One region of the Embleya sp. NPDC001921 genome, then DNA from elsewhere that is predicted to be linked to it. Evidence: riboswitches for the same ligand, from Rfam matches in the RefSeq annotation. Region 1 holds a riboswitch; the other holds the start of a gene.
What was found. A riboswitch is a leader RNA that binds a small molecule or an ion and turns the genes downstream of it on or off. The one in region 1 is predicted to bind glycine.
Positions count from the first base shown of each region.

Region 2: linked by a shared signal. The riboswitch ahead of gcvT (glycine cleavage system aminomethyltransferase GcvT) and the one ahead of gcvP (aminomethyl-transferring glycine dehydrogenase) in region 1 are both predicted to bind glycine.

Region 1 is NZ_JBSFEO010000002.1:284,526-294,911, reverse strand. It holds gene ACWCPW_RS03055 (DUF881 domain-containing protein) at 1-810, shown strand, start outside; gene gcvH (glycine cleavage system protein GcvH) at 884-1,270, shown strand; gene ACWCPW_RS03045 (FHA domain-containing protein) at 1,644-2,162, shown strand; gene ftsR (transcriptional regulator FtsR) at 2,189-2,914, shown strand; gene ACWCPW_RS03035 (bifunctional nuclease family protein) at 3,069-3,542, shown strand; gene ACWCPW_RS03030 (MerR family transcriptional regulator) at 3,947-4,561, shown strand; gene ACWCPW_RS03025 (SanA/YdcF family protein) at 4,608-5,294, shown strand; gene ACWCPW_RS03020 (DNA polymerase IV) at 5,335-6,684, shown strand; gene ACWCPW_RS03015 (DUF4230 domain-containing protein) at 6,740-7,432, shown strand; glycine riboswitch at 7,481-7,577, shown strand; glycine riboswitch at 7,580-7,716, shown strand; gene gcvP (aminomethyl-transferring glycine dehydrogenase) at 7,778-10,386, shown strand, end outside.
Region 2 is NZ_JBSFEO010000080.1:4,734-15,119, forward strand. It holds gene ACWCPW_RS48435 (Uma2 family endonuclease) at 1-488, opposite strand, end outside; gene ACWCPW_RS48440 (hypothetical protein) at 569-1,180, opposite strand; gene ACWCPW_RS48445 (hypothetical protein) at 1,398-1,823, opposite strand; gene glyA (serine hydroxymethyltransferase) at 2,064-3,368, opposite strand; gene gcvH (glycine cleavage system protein GcvH) at 3,365-3,739, opposite strand; gene gcvT (glycine cleavage system aminomethyltransferase GcvT) at 3,830-4,930, opposite strand; glycine riboswitch at 5,120-5,222, opposite strand; glycine riboswitch at 5,223-5,316, opposite strand; gene ACWCPW_RS48465 (AAA family ATPase) at 5,507-6,238, shown strand; gene ACWCPW_RS48470 (enhanced serine sensitivity protein SseB) at 6,268-6,984, shown strand; gene ACWCPW_RS48475 (enhanced serine sensitivity protein SseB C-terminal domain-containing protein) at 7,040-7,768, shown strand; gene ACWCPW_RS48480 (ABC transporter permease) at 8,077-9,072, shown strand; gene ACWCPW_RS48485 (ABC transporter substrate-binding protein) at 9,110-10,386, shown strand, end outside.

The sequences.
Region 1 (10,386 bases):
GCGCGCGACACGCCCGGACCGGAAACGGATTCGAACGCGGTTTCCGAGCCGCACCCGCACGAGCCGGTCGACGATCAGCCGGGCCGCCGCAGGCTGCTCGAGGCGTTCTGGCCGCCGCGCGTGAGTCGGGCCCAACTCGTGGGCGCGGTACTGCTGTTCGCGCTCGGGGCGGGGTTGGCCATCCAGGTCCGCTCGAACACCGCGTCCGATCCGCTGCGTGGTGCGCGACAGGAGGACCTGGTCCGTGTGCTGGACGAACTCGGCGAGCGTACCCGGCGGTTGGAGGACGAGAAGCATCGCCTGGAGAACAGCCGCACACAGCTCCAGAACAGCAACGACCGGGTCCAGGAGGCGCGTGAGCAGAACGCGGCCAAGGCGGACGCCCTGGGCGTGCTCGCGGGCACCGTCAAGGCCAGCGGACCCGGTATCACCCTGACCATCACCGATCCGCAGCGCACGGTCAGCGGCGACGTGCTGCTGGACACGCTCCAGGAACTGCGCGCGGCGGGCGCCGAGGTGATCCAGATCAACGACGTGCGCGTGGTGGCCGGCACCTGGTTCAACGGCACGCCGCCCGGCGACATCGTGATCGACGGTACCAAGGTGCTGCCGCCGTACGTGTTCAAGGTGATCGGCAATCCGCAGGATCTCCAGCCCGCGTTGAACATCCCCGGGGGTGTCGTCAAGACCCTGGAGAAGAAGCAGGCGGGGGCCATTGTCACCCCCTCGCAGGAGGTGCTGATCGACGCCTTGCGGCCTGCGAACAAGCCTGGTTACGCTCGCTCGGCACCGGGCGCCGGTAACGGGTGAGCACACCTGACAGAATCAGTCCGCCGGTCGCCGTCGGTGCACACTCATCAGGCAAGAAGGGCAGGCTGTCCGCATGTACCCCGCAGATCTCGCGTACACGACGGAGCACGAATGGGTGCGCGTCATGGAAGAGATCTCCGGGACGGTGCGGATCGGCATCACCGAATTCGCGCAGGACGCGCTCGGTGACATCGTCTACGTCACGCTGCCGCCCATCGGCACCCGTGTCGTGGCCGGACAGCCCTGCGGCGAACTGGAATCGACCAAGAGTGTCAGCGACCTCTTCGCGCCGCTCGACGGCGTCGTGACCACCGTCAACGACGTGCTCGACGGTGCACCGGAGTTGGTCAACTCCGATCCCTACGGCGACGGTTGGATGTTCGAGGTACGCCTCGACGATCCCGCCGCACCGGCCGCGCTCTTGGACGCGGCCGCCTATCAGAACAGCCTGGGCTCCTGACGGCCCGGCGAAGCGGTAGGCAGTCCATCACCACGACCCACTCCTCCTGCCCCACGGGCGGGCCAGGTTCTCTCGGGGAGGTTCGCCCGTGAAGTTGTTCGCGAAATTGTTCGGTCGTTCCCGTCGCTCCGGCGACGCGCCGGCTGCCGATGCGGGGAGGTCCGGCAACCCGCCGGCCGCCCCGCCGACGATGCCCCCGGGCACCCCGTACGGGGCGTCCGCCGGCTCACCCCCCGCACCCGCTCCGCACCTGGGCGAGTCCGACGCGACCGCCGGGCATGTCGCTGTTGACCAGGAACACACGGCGCGCATAAGTTTCGGGCAACTCTCGACCGAAGGTCGAGGTGCGACCGGCACGGGTCAGGAGGCCGACGTGGTGGTGTGCGGCGCCTGCGGGCATCACAATCCGCCCGGTGGCCGGTTCTGCTCCAACTGCGGCGCTCGGCTGGGCGCGGGCGCCGAGCGCGCGTCCGAGCAGACCTCGACCATCTCGATCAGCGGCATCGAGGCGCTGGACGCGGAACCCGCGCCCCGTGAGATCCTCACCCCCGAGGCGCAGGCCGCGGTGGACGCGCTGCCGCCGGGAACCGCGCTGCTCGTGGTGCGCCGGGGCCCCAACTCCGGCAGCCGCTTCCTGCTCGACTCGGACCGCACCACGGCCGGTCGGCATCCGCAGAGCGACATCTTCCTCGACGACGTCACGGTCTCGCGCAAGCACGCCGAGTTCCGCCGCACGCCCGGGGGCTTCGCGGTCGCCGACGTGGGCAGCCTGAACGGCACCTACGTGGGCCGCGAGCGGATCGACGAGGTTCCGTTGGCGCCGGGCGACGAGGTACAGATCGGCAAGTACCGACTGGTCTTCTTCCCCAGCCGCCAAGGGCAGATCGGGTGAGTCCGGCGGCGGCCGGATCGGTCTCCTTGAGCATCGGCGGGGTGTTGACCCTGCTGCGTCCCGAGTTCCCGGACATCAGCATCTCCAAGATCCGGTTCCTCGAGGCGGAAGGGCTCATCGAGCCGCAGCGGAGCCCGTCGGGCTACCGCAAGTTCGGCCCCGCCGACATCGAACGACTGCGCTACGTGCTGCGTGTGCAGCGCGACCGTTACCTGCCGCTCCGGGTGATCAAGGATCAACTGGACGCGATGGATCGCGGGCTCGAACCGGCCGGCCCGACCCCGGCCGAATCCCCACGATCGCAGGACACCGAAGGCGATCCGGACTCGGCCGGTCGGGAGGGCACCACGGTGCTGCTCGACCGGCCGGGCCTGATCGCCGCGGCCGGCATCCAGGACACGGACCTGGCCCGGCTGGAGGAATTCGGCCTGATCCAGCCGCATCGTCCGCGACCCGGCGCCGCCGGCGACGGCGAGCAGGCGGTGGTCTACGACGGCGACGCGCTGGTGGTGGCCCGACTGGTGGCCGCGCTGGGCCGCTACGGCGTGGAGCCGCGCCACCTGCGGCAGACCAAGGCCGCCGCGGACCGTGAGGCCGCCCTGGTCGAACAGATCGTCGCGCCGCTCCTGCACCGCAGGGGCGCCCGCGCGAAGGCGGGCGCCGAGGAGACCGTGCGCGACCTGCTCGCGCTCACCTCGCGCCTGCACACCGTCCTGGTCACCACCGCGCTCGCGCCCCGCCTGGGCCGCTGACCCGCGTCGCCCGCGCCGCCGCCGACGGGCGCCGATCGGACCGCGAGGCGGACCGGGACGTGAACACAGGGCCACGAAGAAAAAACGACGAATCCCCGACCTATTCGGCCCCCGGGGATCGGTGACCGACAGCCGAGCGCGCTAGTGTGGCGATGTGAACGAGCTAGAGGTTGTGGGCGTCCGGGTGGAGATGCCCTCTAACCAGCCGATCGTGCTCCTACGGGAGACGGGGGGCGATCGTTATCTCCCCATCTGGATCGGCCCGGTAGAGGCGACGGCCATCGCGTTCGCCCAACAGGGCGTGGTACCCGCGCGTCCTCTGACGCACGATCTCTTCCGGGACGTGCTGGAGGCGTTGGGCCAGGAATTGACCCAGATCCGGATCACCGACCTGCGCGAGGGCGTGTTCTACGCCGAGCTGGTCTTCTCCGGCGGCGTGGAGGTCAGCGCGCGTCCGTCGGACGCGATCGCGCTCGCGCTGCGAACCGGGACATCGATCGTCGGCAGCGACGCGGTCCTGGACGAGGCGGGCATCGTGATCCCCAACGAGCAGGAGGACGAGATCGAGAAGTTCAGGGAGTTCCTGAACGACATCTCGCCCGAGGACTTCGGCACCACGAGCCAATAGTCGGCCCGCCGCGGCCGGGTGCACGTCCGAAACCGCCGACCGTCCCGCCCGCCGCTCCCGGCGAGGCGGTAGCGGACGGCGGTTTTTTCGCGTCCGGGACCGGTCGGCGCCCACGCGGGCCCGCCGGCGCGCCGCCGATCACGCTCGATCCGGCTCGATCCGCTTCGATCAGAGGCAAAGCGGCCAGACCTACCCCTGGGCAACCGGTTCAAACCACTCGTGCGAGCAGCGTCACTCGGCGTGCCGAACGGCCCGGTCGTTGACGCGCTGTTGGTGACTGCCTACCGTCGAAATCGACAGTTCCGGGATGACCCCTGCGCGTTGCACCTCGCCGCCTGCGGCCCGGGACTGAAAGAGACTCTCCGCGCCGTACTCGGGCGCGGGGAGACGAAAGGGAGGTCGGCGTGAGCAGCACCGGCGACATCACGGCGGCGGAACGCGCCCGCACGGCACGTCCTCTGCCGGCGACCGACCCCGGTGCGGGCCCCCGGCGGCAGGACGTCACGCCGCCCGGCACCCCGTCGGAGGACGTCGGTTACCGGGGCCCGACGGCGTGCGCGGCGGCCGGCATCACCTATCGCCAACTCGACTACTGGGCCCGCACCGGCCTGGTCGAGCCCACGGTCCGCCCGGCCCACGGCTCGGGCACACAGCGGCTGTACGGCTTCCGCGACATCCTGGTGCTGAAGATCGTCAAGCGGCTCCTGGACACCGGCGTCTCGCTGCAGAACATCCGGATCGCGGTGGCCCACCTGCGCGGTCGCGGGATCGGCGACCTGGCCGGGATGACCCTGATGAGCGACGGTGCCAGCGTGTACGAGTGCACGTCCTACGACGAGGTGATCGACCTGGTCCAGGGTGGTCAGGGGGTCTTCGGGATCGCCGTGGGGGCGGTGTGGCGCGAGGTGGAGGGCTCGCTCGCGCAACTCCAGGGCGAGCACACCGGCACCGGGGAACCGATCACGCAGGTCCATCCGGGTGACGAACTGGCACGCAGACGCCGGGACAAAGCGGTCTGAGGCGCCCGGGGCGGGTGGGAACCGGTTCGCCGGGCAGGACGTCCCCATGGACGTGATCCTTCGTCGGCCGACCCCGCCGCGCTCGCGGCGGGCCCAACGGCGCGGCTATCAGGCCGCCGTCCTGCTCACGGTGGCCGGGCTGGCCCCGATCACGGGGCTGCATCTGTACGCCGGGAACCGGGTCCGCACGGTGGCCGACGTGCCGCACGAGGACGTCACCATGGTGCTCGGCGCGGGTGTGCACGGGGACCGGCCGTCCGATCTCCTGGCCCGCCGGCTCGACGTCGCGCTCGCGTTGTACCGCGCCGGCAAGACCCGGGTGATCCTGGTCAGCGGCGACGGCGGAGGCAACCGCTACGACGAGACCAGGGTGATGCGGCGCTACCTCGCGGACCGGGGAATCCCGCGACACCGGATCGTGACCGACGAATCGGGATTCTCCACCTGGGAGTCCTGCATACGCGCCAAGCGCGTCTACGGGATCGACCGGGTCATCGTGGTCACGCAGAGCTTCCATCTGCGCCGTGCGCTCGGCCTGTGCCGGGCCGCCGGGATATCCGCGTACGGCGTCCCGGACGAGTCCTTCGCGTGGGGCCACATCGGGCCCACCGTGTACGGAACCGGTCGCGAGACGCTCGCCGCGATCAAGGCGACCGGGCAGATCGTGCTCAAGCCGGATCCGCGGGTGAAGGGCCCGGAAAGCGACGAGATCCGACGCGCCCTGAGCGGTTGAACGCGCGTTCTGTCGCACCCGTGCGTCATCATTGCCCGGTGTGAGACAGGCCCCGGGCATCCTCCATCTCGACATGGACGCGTTCTACGCGTCGGTCGAGCAGGTCGCGAAGCCCAGTCTGGCCGGCAAGGCGGTGATCGTCGGCGGCATCGGCGTGCGCGGCGTGGTGGCCACCGCCTCCTACGAGGCCCGGGTGTTCGGTGTGCGCTCGGCGATGTCGATCGGCGAGGCCCGCCGGCGCTGCCCCAACGCCGCCTTCCTCGGCCCGCGCTTCGCGCTCTATCGCCAGGTCAGCGACACCGTGATGGAACTGCTGCACCGCCTGTCGCCCCTGGTGGAGCCGCTCAGCCTGGACGAGGCGTTCGTCGATCTGGAGGCGGGCCCGCACGGCGGCACCCTGGACACCGAGCGGGTCACCGAGATCGCGGTGCGCCTGCGCGCGGACATACACGCGGCCACCGGGCTCACCTGCTCGGTCGGCGCGGCCACCTCCAAGCTGCTGGCCAAGATCGCCTCCGAGGCGGACAAGCCCGACGGGCTGTGCGTGGTCGCGCCCGGGACCGAGCGGGCGATGCTCGACCCGCTGCCGGTGCGCGCGCTGCCCGGGGTCGGCCCGGCCACCGGCGACGTGCTGCGCCGGGCCGGCCTGGACACCGTGGCCGACCTGGCCGCCGTCGACGAGAGCGAACTGGTCCGGCTGCTCGGCCAGGCGCACGGACACGGCCTGCACGTGCTCGCCACCGGGCTGGACGCGCGTCCGGTGGTCGCCGACCGGGACGCGAAATCGGTATCCGTGGAGGACACCTTCCCCACCGACCTGGTCGACCGCGAGCGCATCACCCGGGAACTGGACCGGCTCTCGATCCGGTGCGTGGAGCGGTTGCGCGCCGCCGGACGCTCCGGGCGCACGATCGTGCTCAAGCTGCGGCGCTACGACTTCAGCACGCTGACCCGCTCGGAGACGCTGCGCGGGCCCACCGACGACCCGGGGGTGGTGCGCGAGACGATCCGCCGGTTGGCCGCGCAGGTGGACGTCACGGGCGGCGTGCGGCTGCTGGGGGTGGGCGTCGGCGGGCTGGCCGACTTCGCCCAGCAGGACCTGTTCGGCACGGCCGAACCGGAACCCGCCGAGTCGCACGAGGAGGACGCGGAGGCCGACCGGGAGGCGCCGGCACAGGCCGCCCCGGAGCGGGTCTCCTGGTCGCCCGGCCAGGACGTGGTGCACGAGGAGTTCGGGCCCGGCTGGGTGCAGGGCAGCGGCGTCGGGCGGGTCACCGTGCGGTTCGAGGTACCGGGCGGAAAACCGGGCCGGGTGCGCACGTTCGCGATCACCGATCCCGCGCTGCGACCGGGGGAGCCGATTCCGCTGCCCGCCGCCGACGGGGGATAGCCCGGGTGATCCGGGGCAGGCGCCGGGCAGACGACTCCTCGGGGGTGTCCCGACAATGACTGATGTCAAAGAGCGGCCGGCGCGAGGGCAGGGTGCCTTCCGATCGGTTCGCCGCAGGCTCGGCCTGCCCGCCTTCCTGGTCACACTCCTGGTCGGCTTCATCGTGCTGGCCCTGGTGCTGGTCGGCCTGGTCAACCTGCTGCCCGGCAAATTCAATCCGTTCGGCGAGACCACCAAGGACCACAGCGGACCGGTGATGCTCAAGGCCGTGCAGGATCTCAGCCGCTACGAGGCGGTCAGCGGCACCTTCCAGGTCGTGGTGGACCTGGAGAAGGACGCGAAGTTCCTGCCGGACGCGGTCCGAGGCCAACGTACGCTGTTCGTCGGCGTCGGCCAGGTGGGTGGTTTCGTGGAGTTCGGCGGGATCGGCCAGGACGCGATCCAGACCTCGCCGGACAACAAGAGCGTGACCATCAAGCTCCCGCACGCGCGGCTCGCGCCCGCCGCGCTCGACCAGAAGAACAGCCACGTGATCGCCCAGGACAAGGGCCTGTTCGACCGCTTCGGCGACTTCTTCTCCAGCAATCCCGGCGATCAGCAGCAGCTCTACGTGCTGGCGACCAAGAAGATCGACGACGCGGCGAAGACCGCGGGACTGGTGGAGCGCGCGGAGCGGAACACCACCGGCATGCTCCAGGGGATGATGCGCTCGCTGGGTTACACCACGACCACTGTGACCTACGCCTAGTGCGAAGCCCCTGGTGGGTGTCACGCTGATACCGTTGTAGCCGCCCATTACGTTCGCGCGGGAGAGTCCTCGTGTCGTGCACACGAGGCGCCGAAGGAGCAACTCCTCCCCGGAATCTCTCAGGCACCCGTACCGCGTGGTCGTGGGCACTCTGGAAAGCAGGATCCGCGCGTGGCTCGCCGAGTCGGGTCGGATCCTCGCCGACGGTGCAAATCGCGCCCGTGGGAACCGGTCCGACCGGTACTCCGGGCGCGGTGAAGCTCTCAGGTACAGATGACAGAGGGGGAGGCCGGTGGACGCGCGACCCGCGTGTCCGTCCAGGAGCGATCCAGGAGGCCTTTCGCGATGACCCCGCGCACCCCCGCCCCGCGTGCTCACGCCGTACTCCCCTCCGGCCCCGGCTCGTTGACCGGCCTGGAGGCCGCGTCGCCGTTCACCGGCCGGCACATCGGTCCGGACACCGACGAGCAGGCGAAGATGCTCGCCGCGATCGGCTACGGATCCCTGGACGAGCTGACCGACGCGGCGGTGCCCGCCGCGATCCGCGCGCTGGAGGGCTTCGAACTGCCCGCCGCGCGCAGCGAGGCCGAGGTGCTCGCCGAGCTGCGCGAGCTGGCCTCCCGCAACAGCGTGCTGACCTCGATGATCGGGCTCGGCTACCACGGCACCTTCACCCCGCCGGTGATCACCCGCAACGTGCTGGAGAACCCGGCCTGGTACACCGCCTACACGCCCTACCAGCCGGAGATCTCGCAGGGCCGGTTGGAGGCGCTGCTCAACTTCCAGACCGTGGTCACCGACCTGACCGGCCTGGACGTGGCGGGCGCCTCGCTGCTGGACGAGGCCACCGCCGCCGCCGAGGCGATGACCCTGGCCCGCCGGGCCGGGCGGGCCACGAGCGACGTGTTCGTGGTGGACGCGGCCACGCTGCCGCAGACGATCGCGGTGGTGCGTACACGCGCCGAGGCGCTGGGCATCGAGGTCGTGGTCGCCGACACCGCACAGGGGCTGCCCGAGGGCGGCTGCTTCGGTGTGTTGCTGCAGTACCCCGGCGCCGACGGCCGGGTCCGCGACCTGACCCCGGTGATCGAGGCCGCGCACGCGCACGGCGCGCTGGTGGCGGTCGCCGCCGACCTGCTCGCGCTCACCGTGCTGCGCGCGCCCGGCGCGATGGGCGCCGACATCGCGGTCGGCACCAGCCAGCGGTTCGGCGTGCCGATGGCCTTCGGCGGCCCGCACGCGGGCTACCTGGCGGTCCGCGAGAAGCTCACCCGCAGCATGCCGGGCCGGTTGGTCGGGGTGTCCGTGGACTCCGACGGCGCGCCCGCCTACCGACTCGCGCTGCAGACCCGCGAGCAGCACATCCGCCGGGAGAAGGCGACCAGCAACATCTGCACCGCGCAGGTCCTGCTGGCCGTGATGGCCGGCATGTACGCGGTCTACCACGGGCCGGACGGGCTCACCTCGATCGCGCGCCGCACCCACCGGTACACCACCGTGCTCGCGGCCGGGCTGCGCGCGGGCGGCGTCGAGGTCGTGCACGGCGACTTCTTCGACACGATCACCGCGCGGGTGCCGGGCCGGGCGCGGGACGTGCTCGCCGCGGCCCGCGCCGCCGGGATCAACCTGCGCCCGGTGGACGCCGACCACGTCGCGATCACCTGCGACGAGACCACGCTGCGGGCGCATGTCGAGGGGGTCTGGGGCGCGTTCGGGGTCACCGGCGACGTGGCCGCGCTGGACGCGGACACCGCCGACGCGCTGCCGACGGCGCTGCTGCGCGACACCGAGTTCCTGACCCACCCGGTCTTCCACACGCACCGCTCCGAGACCGACATGCTGCGCTACCTCAAGCGGCTCGCGGACAAGGACTACGCGCTGGACCGGGGGATGATCCCGCTCGGCTCGTGCACGATGAAGCTCAACGCCACGGTCGAGATGGAGCCGATCACCTGGCCCGAGTTCGCGAACCTGCACCCGTTCGCGCCGGTCGACCAGGCCGCGGGCTACCTGGAGCTGATCGACGGGCTGGCCGACTCGCTGGCCCGGATCACCGGCTACGCCAAGGTCTCGCTCCAGCCCAACGCCGGTTCGCAGGGCGAACTCGCGGGCCTGCTCGCGGTCCGCGCCTACCACCACGCCAACGGCGACACCGCCCGCGACGTGTGCCTGATCCCCTCCTCCGCGCACGGCACCAACGCGGCCAGCGCGGTGATGGCGGGCATGCGCGTCGTGGTGGTCAAGACCGGTGAGAACGGCGACGTGGACCTGGCCGACCTGCACGACAAGATCGAGCGGCACCGGGACACGCTCGCCGTGCTGATGGTGACCTACCCGTCCACGCACGGCGTGTTCGAGGAGGGCATCGAGCAGGTGTGCGCGGCGGTGCACGAGGCCGGCGGCCAGGTGTACGTGGACGGCGCGAACCTGAACGCGCTGGTCGGGCTGGCCCAGCCGGGCGGCGCGATCGGGGCGGACGTGTCGCACCTGAACCTGCACAAGACCTTCTGCATCCCGCACGGCGGCGGCGGTCCGGGCGTGGGCCCGGTCGCGGTCCGCGCGCACTTGGCGCCGTACCTGCCCAACCACCCGCTCCAGCCCACCGCGGGCCCGGAGACCGGCGTGGGGCCGATCTCGGCCGCCCCGTGGGGCTCGGCGGCGATCCTGCCGATCCCGTGGACCTACCTGCGCCTGATGGGCCCCGACGGCCTCAAGGAGGCCACCCAGGTCGCGGTGCTGGGCGCCAACTACATCGCCAAGCGGCTCGCACCGCACTTCCCGGTGCTCTACACCGGCCCGAACGGCCTGGTCGCGCACGAGTGCATCATCGACGTGCGGGGGATCACCAAGGCCACCGGCGTCAGCGTCGACGACGTGGCCAAGCGGCTGATCGACTACGGCTTCCACGCGCCGACGATGTCCTTCCCGGTGCCCGGCACGCTGATGATCGAGCC
Region 2 (10,386 bases), on a different contig from region 1:
ACCGACGCGTACGTGCCATCGCGCAGTTCGAAGCCCTCCAGTACGGAGTCGTTCGGTTCCAGGACCCAGTAGAACTCGATCCCCCACGACGCGTACTTCTCGAGCTTGTCCACCCCGTCTCGCCCCGCCTGCCCCGGCGAAACGATCTCGACCGCGAGCAGCACGTGCTCCGGGTCGAGCCAGATGTCGTCCTCGCCGGACTCCTCACCCGCTCGGGCGGCGGCCCCGTCGATCACGACGACGTCCGGTTGAGTGAAGTCGTTGTCGCGTCGCACGTTGATGTTCTCGTACACGACGCAGTCGACTCGGGCATCGAGCGCGGCGGCCTCGAGCAGCATGGCCAGGCGTCGGGAGACCATTTGGTGCCGGCGCGAGGGAGCCGGGGACATCATGAGCGCACCGTCCAGCAATTCGACACGCCAACCGTCGGCGTGGATCTCCAGAACGTCTTCGGGCGTCCACACGCGATCGAATGCGGGAAGGCTCACGGCTCTCCTTCGATGGACCGGACATGTCTGATTCTACGGGGCGGATACGTCCGGATTCGGCGTGTCCCGGAGGCGGCTCGTTATTTCCTCGACCAGTCCTTTTGTGGGAGTTCGGCGCGGCCTTGGGGGGTTTCGGGGTTGGCGCGGAGGAGGATGGCCGTGGGGGTGACGTTCTCGGGGAGGTCGAACCAGAGGTCTTCGACCAGGGTGTCGGAGGCGCCGAGGGTGAACTCGCGGAGCTGGCGCTTGATCTCCATCGATTCGAGGTCCATGGCCAGTTCGGTGCCGTCGGGCAGGACCAGGCGCTGCTCCAGGTTGGCGATCCGTACCGTGGCCAGCGAGTTGTTGGCGATGGAGACCTTGACCCGGCACAGCCGGCCCTGGGCGAAGTGTTCGGCGTGGGTGCCGGTGATCCACTCGATGCCGCAGGTGAGCCCCTGTGCGGTGAGCGCGGCCGGACCGCTGAGCACGGCCGGGGCCTTGACCGGTATCTCCCCCTCGCGCATCGTCATCTTCAGCGGCTTGTCCTGCTCCGGCCAGTACAACGCGGCCGCGCCCGCGGCCGCCGCCGCGCCGAGCAACAGCCCGAGTACGAACCCGATCGAGAGCCACTGCCGGATCCGTCGCCGCACCCAGAGGTGCTCGACCACCTCGCCGCGTAACTCCCCGACCTTGCGTCTCAGCACACCCATCCGTCGCCCCCATCACCAGACCGGAGCCCGCATCGTATGGGCGTGGTCGGGGGCGTGACGAGGGTGGCGGTGGGTCGGGCGCGGTCGATCGGGGGCAGGGCGGGTCGAGGCGGGGCGGGGGGTGGCGGGGTCGGGTGGGGCGCGCGGGGCGGTGTCCCGGGGCCGCATCGGGTGGCGTGCCCGGGGCCGACGAGGGTGGGCGGTGGGTCAACCGTGGTCAACCGTGGTCGATCAGGGTCGCGGCGGCGCGGGTGATGGCGGAGTCGAGTGGGGCGAGCGGGGTGGGGATCGGGTTTTCGGTCGGGGCGATGAACCAGACCAGCGGGCCGGTCTCGCCGCGCGCGGGCGGGAAGGTGACCCAGGCGCCCAGGCCGTGCCGGCTCGGGCCGCGCTGGTCGCGCAGGCGCGTGCGGGCCGGGGAGGTGACCGGGACCAGGAATCCCATCTTGGCGCAGCGCCGGTCGTGGATCACCGGGCCGACCCGAACCCCCGCCGCGCGCAACTGCTTCACCGCCTCGCGCCCCAGCCGCGCGTCGACCTCGATCACGTCGAAGGTCTGGCCGGCGGCGACCAGGCGTGGAGCGTACGGATTGCCGGTCGGGTCGGACGAGTCGTTCGGTGAGCCGTTCGGCGAGTCGTTCATGGGACTGCACCTTCATCGGGTCGTGGCGGACCCCCGCGGCTCCATCCCAACCCGCCGAACCCGATCACGTCGGCCACACTCACGAGTTGATGCGGTTCCGTCACCTGTTCGGCCCACCCGAGGCCGGAACCGCGCAGCCGGACGCGAGAAGCGGGTGGGCGAACGGCCGCGGGGCCGGCGGGGGATCGCCCCGCCGGCCCCGCGGCCGTGCTCGTGAACCCGACACCGTGAGGTCGTGGGTCAGAGGTTCGGGTACAGCGGGTGCTTCTTCGCCAGGGCCGTGACGCGCGTGGCCAGGGCCGCCTTGCGGGCGTCGTCGAAACCGGGGAGGAGGGCCTCGGCGATGATGTCCGAGACCTCCTCGAAGTCCGCCTTGTCGAAGCCGCGTGTGGCCAGCGCCGGCGTGCCGATCCGCAGACCGGAGGTGACCATCGCCGGGCGCGGGTCGAACGGCACCGCGTTGCGGTTGACCGTGATGCCGATCTCGTGCAGCCGGTCCTCGCCCTGCTGACCGTTGAGCTCCGAGTCGCGCAGGTCGACCAGGACCAGGTGCACGTCGGTGCCGCCGGTGAGCACGGTGATGCCCGCGTCGGTGACGTCCGCGCGGGTGAGCCGCTCGGCGAGGATGGCCGAGCCCTCCAGGGTGCGCCGCTGGCGGTCCTTGAAGTCGTCGGACGCGGCGACCTTGAAGGCCACCGCCTTGGCCGCGATCACGTGCTCCAGGGGGCCGCCCTGCTGGCCGGGGAAGACCGCCGAGTTGATCTTCTTGGCGTACTCCGCCTTGGACAGGATGACGCCGCCGCGCGGGCCGCCCAGGGTCTTGTGCGTCGTGGTGGTGACCACGTCCGCGTACGGCACGGGGCTGGGGTGCAGACCCGCGGCGACCAGGCCCGCGAAGTGCGCCATGTCCACCATGAGGTAGGCACCGACCTCGTCGGCGATCCGGCGGAACTCGGCGAAGTCGAGCTGCCGCGGGTAGGCCGACCAGCCCGCGATGATCATCTTCGGCCGGTGCTCCTTGGCCAGGCGCTCGACCTCCTCCATGTCGACCCGGTGGGCCTTCTCGTCGACGTGGTAGGCGACCACGTTGTAGAGCTTGCCGGAGAAGTTGATCCGCATGCCGTGGGTGAGGTGGCCGCCGTGGGCCAGGTCCAGGCCCAGGATCGTGTCGCCGGGGGTGAGCAGCGCGAACATCGCGGCGGCGTTCGCGGACGCGCCCGAGTGCGGCTGCACGTTGGCGGCCTCGGCGCCGAAGAGCTCCTTGACCCGGTCGATGGCGAGCTGCTCGACGACGTCGACGTGCTCGCAGCCGCCGTAGTAGCGCCGGCCGGGGTAGCCCTCGGCGTACTTGTTGGTCAGGACGGAACCCTGCGCCTCCAACACCGCCACGGGGGCGAAGTTCTCGGAGGCGATCATCTCCAGAGTGTTCTGCTGGCGGTGCAGCTCGTCGGTGACGGCGGCGGCGACCTGCGGGTCCACCTCGCTCAGCGGACGGTCCAGGATCGTCACGGTTGTCAGCTCCTCGATCGGGTCGATCTCGATCATTCGCCGCAGAACGCGGCGTATTCGTCGGCCGACAGCAGGCCCTCGGCCTCGCCGTCGATGCGCACCTTGAACAGCCAGCCCGTCCCGAAGGGATCGGAGTTCACGAGGGCGGGGTCCTCGGCGACCGCGTCGTTGATCTCGACGACCTCGCCGGAGACCGGCGCGTACATGTCGCTGACCGACTTCGTGGACTCCAACTCGCCACACGGCTCACCGGCGACGACCGCTTGGCCGACCTCGGGAAGCTGGACGAACACCACGTCGCCGAGCTCGTCGGCCGCGTGCTGGGTGATGCCGACGAGGGCGGGGGAGGCCGCCTCGTCGAGCCACTCGTGTTCCTTGCTGTAGCGCAGGTGCTGGGGTGCGTGCACGGGTCCATTCTCCATTCGAATGCGGATGGTCGATCCATCAGGCGGTTTTGTAATGGTTTGTGGGTGTCGGGAGCCGGCCGAAGCCCGGCCTCAGGCCCGCTTGTAGAACGGCAGTGCGACCACCTCGACCGGCTCGGCCCTGCCGCGGATGTCCACGGCCAGGCGCGTGCCCGGTTCGGCCCGGTCCGTGCTCACGTACGCCATCGCGATCGGCACGCCGAGCGTGGGCGAGGGTGCGCCGGAGGTGACCTCGCCGACCTTCTCGCCGGTCTCCGCGTCCACCACCGGATAGCCCGCGCGCGGGACCCGCTTGCCCGGCGAGGTGAGCCCGACCAGCGTGCGGCGCACGTCCTCTTGCGCGGCGGCCAGCGCGTCGCGCCCGACGAAGTCCTCGGGCTTGTCCAGCCGGACCACCCGGCCCAGGTTGGCCTCGTACGGCGTGGTGTCCCGGGTCAGCTCGTGGCCGTACAGCGGCATGCCCGCCTCCAGGCGCAGCGTGTCGCGGCAGGACAGGCCGGCCGGCACCAGGCCGTGCGGCGTGCCGGCGGTCAGCAGGGCCTCCCACAGGGCGACCGCGTCGCCGGGCGCGGCGAACAGCTCGAAGCCGTCCTCGCCGGTGTAGCCGGTGCGCGCGAGCAGGACGGGCACGCCCGCGACCTCGGTGCGCAGGATCGCGTAGTACTTGAGCGCGGGCAGGTCGGCGTCGGTGAGCGAACCGACGATCGCGGTCGACGCGGGGCCCTGCACGGCGAGCAGCGTGTACTCCTCGGACGCGTCGCGCACGGTGGCGTCGAACTTCTCCGAGCGGTACGCCAGGCTGCCCGCGACCACGTCGGCGTTGGACGCGTTGGCCACGACCACGAAGTGCTCGTCGCCCAGCCGGTAGACGATCAGGTCGTCGACGATGCCGCCCTCTTCGGTGCAGATCATCGTGTACCGGGCGCGGTCGATCCCGATCTTCGACACGAAACCGACCAGGGCGTGGTCGAGCGCGCGGGCGGCGTCCGGGCCGGTGACCTCGATCTCGCCCATGTGGGTGAGGTCGAACAGGCCGGCCGTGGTGCGCACCGCGGTGTGCTCGTCGCGTTCGCTCCCGTACCGGAGCGGCATCCGCCAACCGGCGAAGTCGGTCATCGTGGCCCCGAGCGCGTCGTGCACGGCGTCGAGCGGGGTCCGGCGGTCGGTGGTCATGCGAAGGCTCCTTCGAGGGGGCGCCGGCGGGAACACGCCAAGGGCGCGGGCCGGTCGCGGGCATGGCGAACGGCCGCGCGCTCGGCCGGCGCGGAAGGTGACGGGTACTGCGGCGAATACGACAACAAAGGGGGCTCCCTGCCACGGCTTTCAGCCCTTTTCGACCAAAGTCGGTCGAAAAGTGGGGTGCCCTCCCCTTCTGTCATCGGAACCTGAGAGCTTCATCGCGTCGAACTCGCGATTTGCACCGTGGGTGAACCACACCGGCGGTGTGGTTGCTTTCCAGAAGTGCCTGACCCATGCGGTATCGGTGCCTGAGAGATTCCGGGGAGGAGTTGCTCCTTCGGCGCCCCGCTCGTGGGCGAGGACTCTTCCGCGTGGGGTCGACGGCCGTTATGAGGTTGTGCCCGGCATGCTAGCGCGTGTCGTCAATCCCCCGCCGGGACCGGGACCCGCCGAGTCCGGACCCCGCGGGGACCGGGCCCGGCCGAGTCCGAGGGATCACCGGCACGCGCGCGCACCCATGGGTGCGACACCATGCGCAGGGCATGACGGTTGTGACACAAGGGAGGGCTCGTGGAGACGGACTCGGCGGGGGCGCATACCGGCGCCGCGACGGGCGGCGTGTTGATCCCCCGGTCCGTGCACGACCTCCGGGAGGAGCGCGATCGGGCGGGGGAGGGGATCGGCGACCGGGTCGTGGACGTCTTGGTCTACCCGGCCTCGTGCGTGCTCGTGGTCACCGGCCTGCCGGGAGCCGGCAAGAGCACGCTGCTCGCGCGCGTGGTCACCCCCGGCGCCGGGGTGGCCGTCCTGGACGCGGACCTGGTCCGGGCCCGCTGGGCGGTACGGGCGGGGCGAATCCCCTACCGGGTCTACCGGCCGCTGGTGCGGCTCTCCCACTACGGCGAGGTCGCCCGGGCGCTGCGCGGCCCCGGCGCGGTGGTCGTGCACGACAGCGGCCGCAACCCGATCCTGCGCCGGGCGCTGGTGCTCGCGGCCCGTCGGCGCGGCAGCTCCGCGCACGCGCTGCTCCTGGACGTGACCGCCCAGCAGGCGCTTTCCGGCCAACGCGAACGCGGGCGCGGGGTGTCCACACCGGTGTTCGCCCGGCACCACCGCGAATGGCGCGAGTTGCTCGCCAGGCTGACGCCGTGGCTGGACGCGGGACCCACCCTGGCGTCGGCTCCGGGCGGCTTCACCTCGTGCGTGCTGCTCGACCGACCGGCCGCCGGGCACCTGGGCCGGATCGTGTTCGCGGAACCCGTACCGGGACAGTCCCGACGACGGCAATCGAGCGAGAAGTAAACTGCGGCGGACACCAGAGGAGCACCACCATGCCGTTCCCGGCCAATCCCGTGGAGAGCGCGCTCGTCGCGGCGATGCGTGATCCGTCCCGGGCCGAGGCCCTCTTCGAGGCCCTGGCCGAGGCGGACGTATGGGTGCCGCTGCCCGAGGGCGGCAACCCGGGCGACAGCGAACTGACCCTGCCCACCACCGAGATCGACGGCCGGCCGTACGTCCCGGTGTTCTCCTCGGAGGAGGAGTTCCGGCGGGTCGCCGGACCGATGGCGTGCACCGTCGCACCGATGCGCGAGTTCGCCCGCGGCATGCCGCCGCACGTGGGCATCGCGGTCAACCCCGGCGGCGAGGTGGGCATCCCGATCCCGCCGCCCGGCGTGCTGGAGCTGGCCCGACCGTCCGGCTCGGGCCCGCGCGGCGCCCGCGTGCGGCTGTACGAGCCGGACCAGGAGCCGATGGACTTCCTGATCGCGGCCGCCGCCGAGTTCACCCACGTACCGGTCGTGCTCAGTGCCCGCCGCGGCCTGGGCGTGATCGAGAACGACCCGCCGTGCCTGTTCATCGGCGTCGAGTTGGACCGCTGGCAGGAGGAGGACCGACTGGCCGCGGTCGGCGCCCTGGAGCGCGCGCTCGGCCGGGCCGCGTGTCCGTGGCCGGTGAACGTGGTGCTCCTGGACGTGGCGCAGGATCCTGTGGGGGACTGGATGCTGGAGCGGACCCAGCCGTTCTACCTGCGCGTCGACCAGCGCTGAGCCCGCGTCGGACAGCGCGACATCGGTACATCGGTTCGGATTCGGGGAGGACGTCGTGAACCAGGTCGAGCAGGCCTTGAGCCAGGTGGCACCCGGGCGTTACGACGCCTACGAGCGGTTGCTCGAAGCGCTCACCGGCGCCCACGTGTGGATGTTGTTGTGGCAGGGGCAACCGGGCAGTCCGGACGCGCAGTACGGGAACATGGACGTGGCCGGGTGGCGCTACGCCCCGGCGTTCACGTCCGAGGAACAACTGCGTCTCAGTGGCTGGGACCGCTCGTTCGAGGTCTGTCCGGTCACCGAGATCGCGTCCTCGCTGTACACCGACCGCTGGGGCCTGTGGCTGAATCCGCACGCCCAGGGCGGCGGCGTCGGTGTGCCCTATCTCGACCTGCGACGCATCGTCGGCGGCCTGGACCGGTTGATGGCCGGCCCCCTGGAAGTCGGCGAACCCACGTTGTGGGACCCGGCGTTCTACGCGCTGCTGGGCGGCCAACTGTTCCAGACCCAGGTGGTGCGAGCCGCCCATCGGGCCTGGGTGCGACCCGCGGTCGGACCCGAACGCCTCGTGATCGGGCTGCGCCTGACGGACGATCAGCCCGCGACGATGCAGCGGATGCGGGACGCGATGGCCCGCGCCTCGGCCGCGGCGCCGGCCGGACTCACGTTGTCCTCGGTCGCGTTGGACGACCCGTTCGACCCGGTCGCCGCGTGGATGCGCGACCACACACGCCCCTTCATCGGCATCGACATGCTCGACGAGGCCGCCCGCGACACGCGGTGATCGACGATCGGCACACAGTGGCGATCGCGGGCAACAGGCACTGATGCCCCCAAAAAACTGACGTCACGTCATCAACCGCTGCCTTGTTGTGATTTCGTGACCGATCTACGCGGATCAACCGGTGAATCGTGTCGACGTAATCACGGTTCAGTAAAGGTATTCCGCGACCCCTGTTGGTGACCCGCGTCACGGAGGAGTCTCACCCGGACGACAGATCCCGAAGATCATTGGGATCGCAATGCCGGGTATGGCGACGGGATCGGCGATCCCGAGCCGCCGTCGCATCCGTGAGCGGGGAGGGTCGATCCATGACGGCACCGATCGAGACCACCGGTGTGGCCCGAGAGGCGCACCCCGAAGCGATCGCCGAATCCTCCGGCGTACGCATCGAGGGTCGTTCCCTGGGCCAGATCGCGTGGGCCCGATTCCGTCGCGACAAGGTCGCGATGGCCGGTGGTGTGGTGATCGTCTTCATGGTACTCGTAGCGATCTTCGCACCCTTGATCACCTCGGTCGTCGGCGGAGACCCCACGGAGTACCACGACGACCTGCTCGACCCGGTGCTGAACATCCCCAACGGCAGCTTCGGCGGCGCCAGTTGGGACCATCCACTGGGTCTGGAGCCGGTCAACGGCCGGGACATCTTCTCGCGCATCGTCTACGGCGCCCGGATCTCGATGCTGGTGGCCTTCCTGGCCACGCTCCTGTCCGTGGTGCTCGGTGTCGTACTGGGCACCGCGGCGGGCTACTTCGGTGGCTGGGTCGACGCGCTGATCAGCCGCGCGATGGACGTCTTCCTGGCCTTCCCGCTGCTCCTGTTCGCGATCGCGATCGGCAGCAGCCTCCAGGGCGAGGCGTTCGGCCTCAAGGGCGACACGCTCCGGGTCACCGTCCTGATCTTCGTGATCGGGTTCTTCAGCTGGCCCTACATCGCCCGCATCGTGCGCGGCCAGACGTTGTCGCTGCGCGAACGCGAGTTCGTCGAGGCGGCGCGCAGCCTCGGGGCCACCGACCGGCACATCATCTTCAAGGAACTGATGCCGAACCTGGTCGGCCCGATCCTGGTCTACGCCACGCTGCTCATTCCCACGAACATCCTGTTCGAGGCCGCCCTTTCTTTCCTCGGGGTCGGCGTACAGGAACCCACCGCCTCGTGGGGCGGCATGCTCGCGCGCGCCGTCCCGCGGTACGAGGACGCCCCGATGTTCATGGTCGTCCCCGGAGTCACGATCTTCATCACCGTGCTCGCGTTCAACCTGCTCGGCGACGGGCTTCGAGACGCCCTGGACCCACGCAGCCGCTGAATATCCGGCAAGTCCCCACGAGGAGGCACGACCAGCGATGAAACACCCGGTAACTCGCAGGCGCAGGGCCCAGGCGCTGATCGGCATCGTTGCGGTCACCGCGTTGGCCGCAACCGCGTGTGGCGGTGGTGGCGGCGGCTCGAAGAAGAAGTACTCGCCGAGCAACAAGGCCATCACCGAGGTCGTCAACCAGTCGACCAAGAAGGGCGGCACGCTCAAGCTGGTCAGTTCGGACAAGTTCGACTCGCTCGACCCGGGCGACATGTACTACGCCTCGGCCTGGAACTTCTCCCGGCTGATGGCCCGTCCGCTGCTGACCTTCAAGCCCGCCCCGGGCAACGCGAGCTACGAGTTCGCGCCGGACCTTGCCACCGACGTGGGCAAGACCGACGACGGCGGCAAGACCTGGACGTACCACCTGCGCAAGGGCGTCAAGTACGAGGACGGCACCGAGGTCAAGGCCGCGGACGTCAAGTACGCGGTCGAGCGGACCTTCGACAAGGAGATCCTGCCCAACGGCCCGGCGTACTTCACCCAGTACCTGGACCCGGACGGCACCTACAAGGGCCCGTACAAGGACTCCGCGGACAAGCAGGGCCTGAACGCGATCGAGACGCCGGACGACTACACCATCATCTTCAAGATGAAGGAGCCGTTCGCGGACTTCAACTACCTCGCCGCGCTCCCGCAGACCGCGCCGGTGCCGCGCGCCAAGGACACCGGCAAGGAGTACGTCAAGCACCCCCTCGCCTCCGGCGCGTACATGGTCGACGGCCAGTACGAGCCCGGCAAGGCGGTCAACCTGGTCCGCAACCCGAACTGGGACCCGAGCACCGACCCGCTGCGCAAGGCGCTGCCGGACCGGATCGAGCTCCTGGAGAAGCAGGACGCGAACGACGTCGACAACCGGCTCTTCGCCAACACGGCGCAGCTCGACGTGGTCGGCACCGGGGTCCAGGCCGCCGCCCAGAACAAGATCCTCACCGACCAGAAGCTGGCCGGGAACTCGGACGACGCGGTCTCCGGCGCGCTCGCCTACCTGGCGATCAGCTCGAAGACCCCGCCCTTCGACAACGTGCACTGCCGGCGGGCCGTGCAGTACGCGGTGAACAAGGCGCAGATGCAGCGCGCGGTCGGCGGTGAGGTCGGCGCGGACATCGCGACCAACCTGATGCCGCCGACGCTGGCCGGTTCCAAGGTCGCCGACATGTACCCCAACGGCGCCAAGCACACCGGTGACGTGGCCAAGGCCAAGGACGAGCTCAAGCAGTGCGGCAAGCCGGACGGCTTCAGCACCGTGCTCACCGCGCGCAG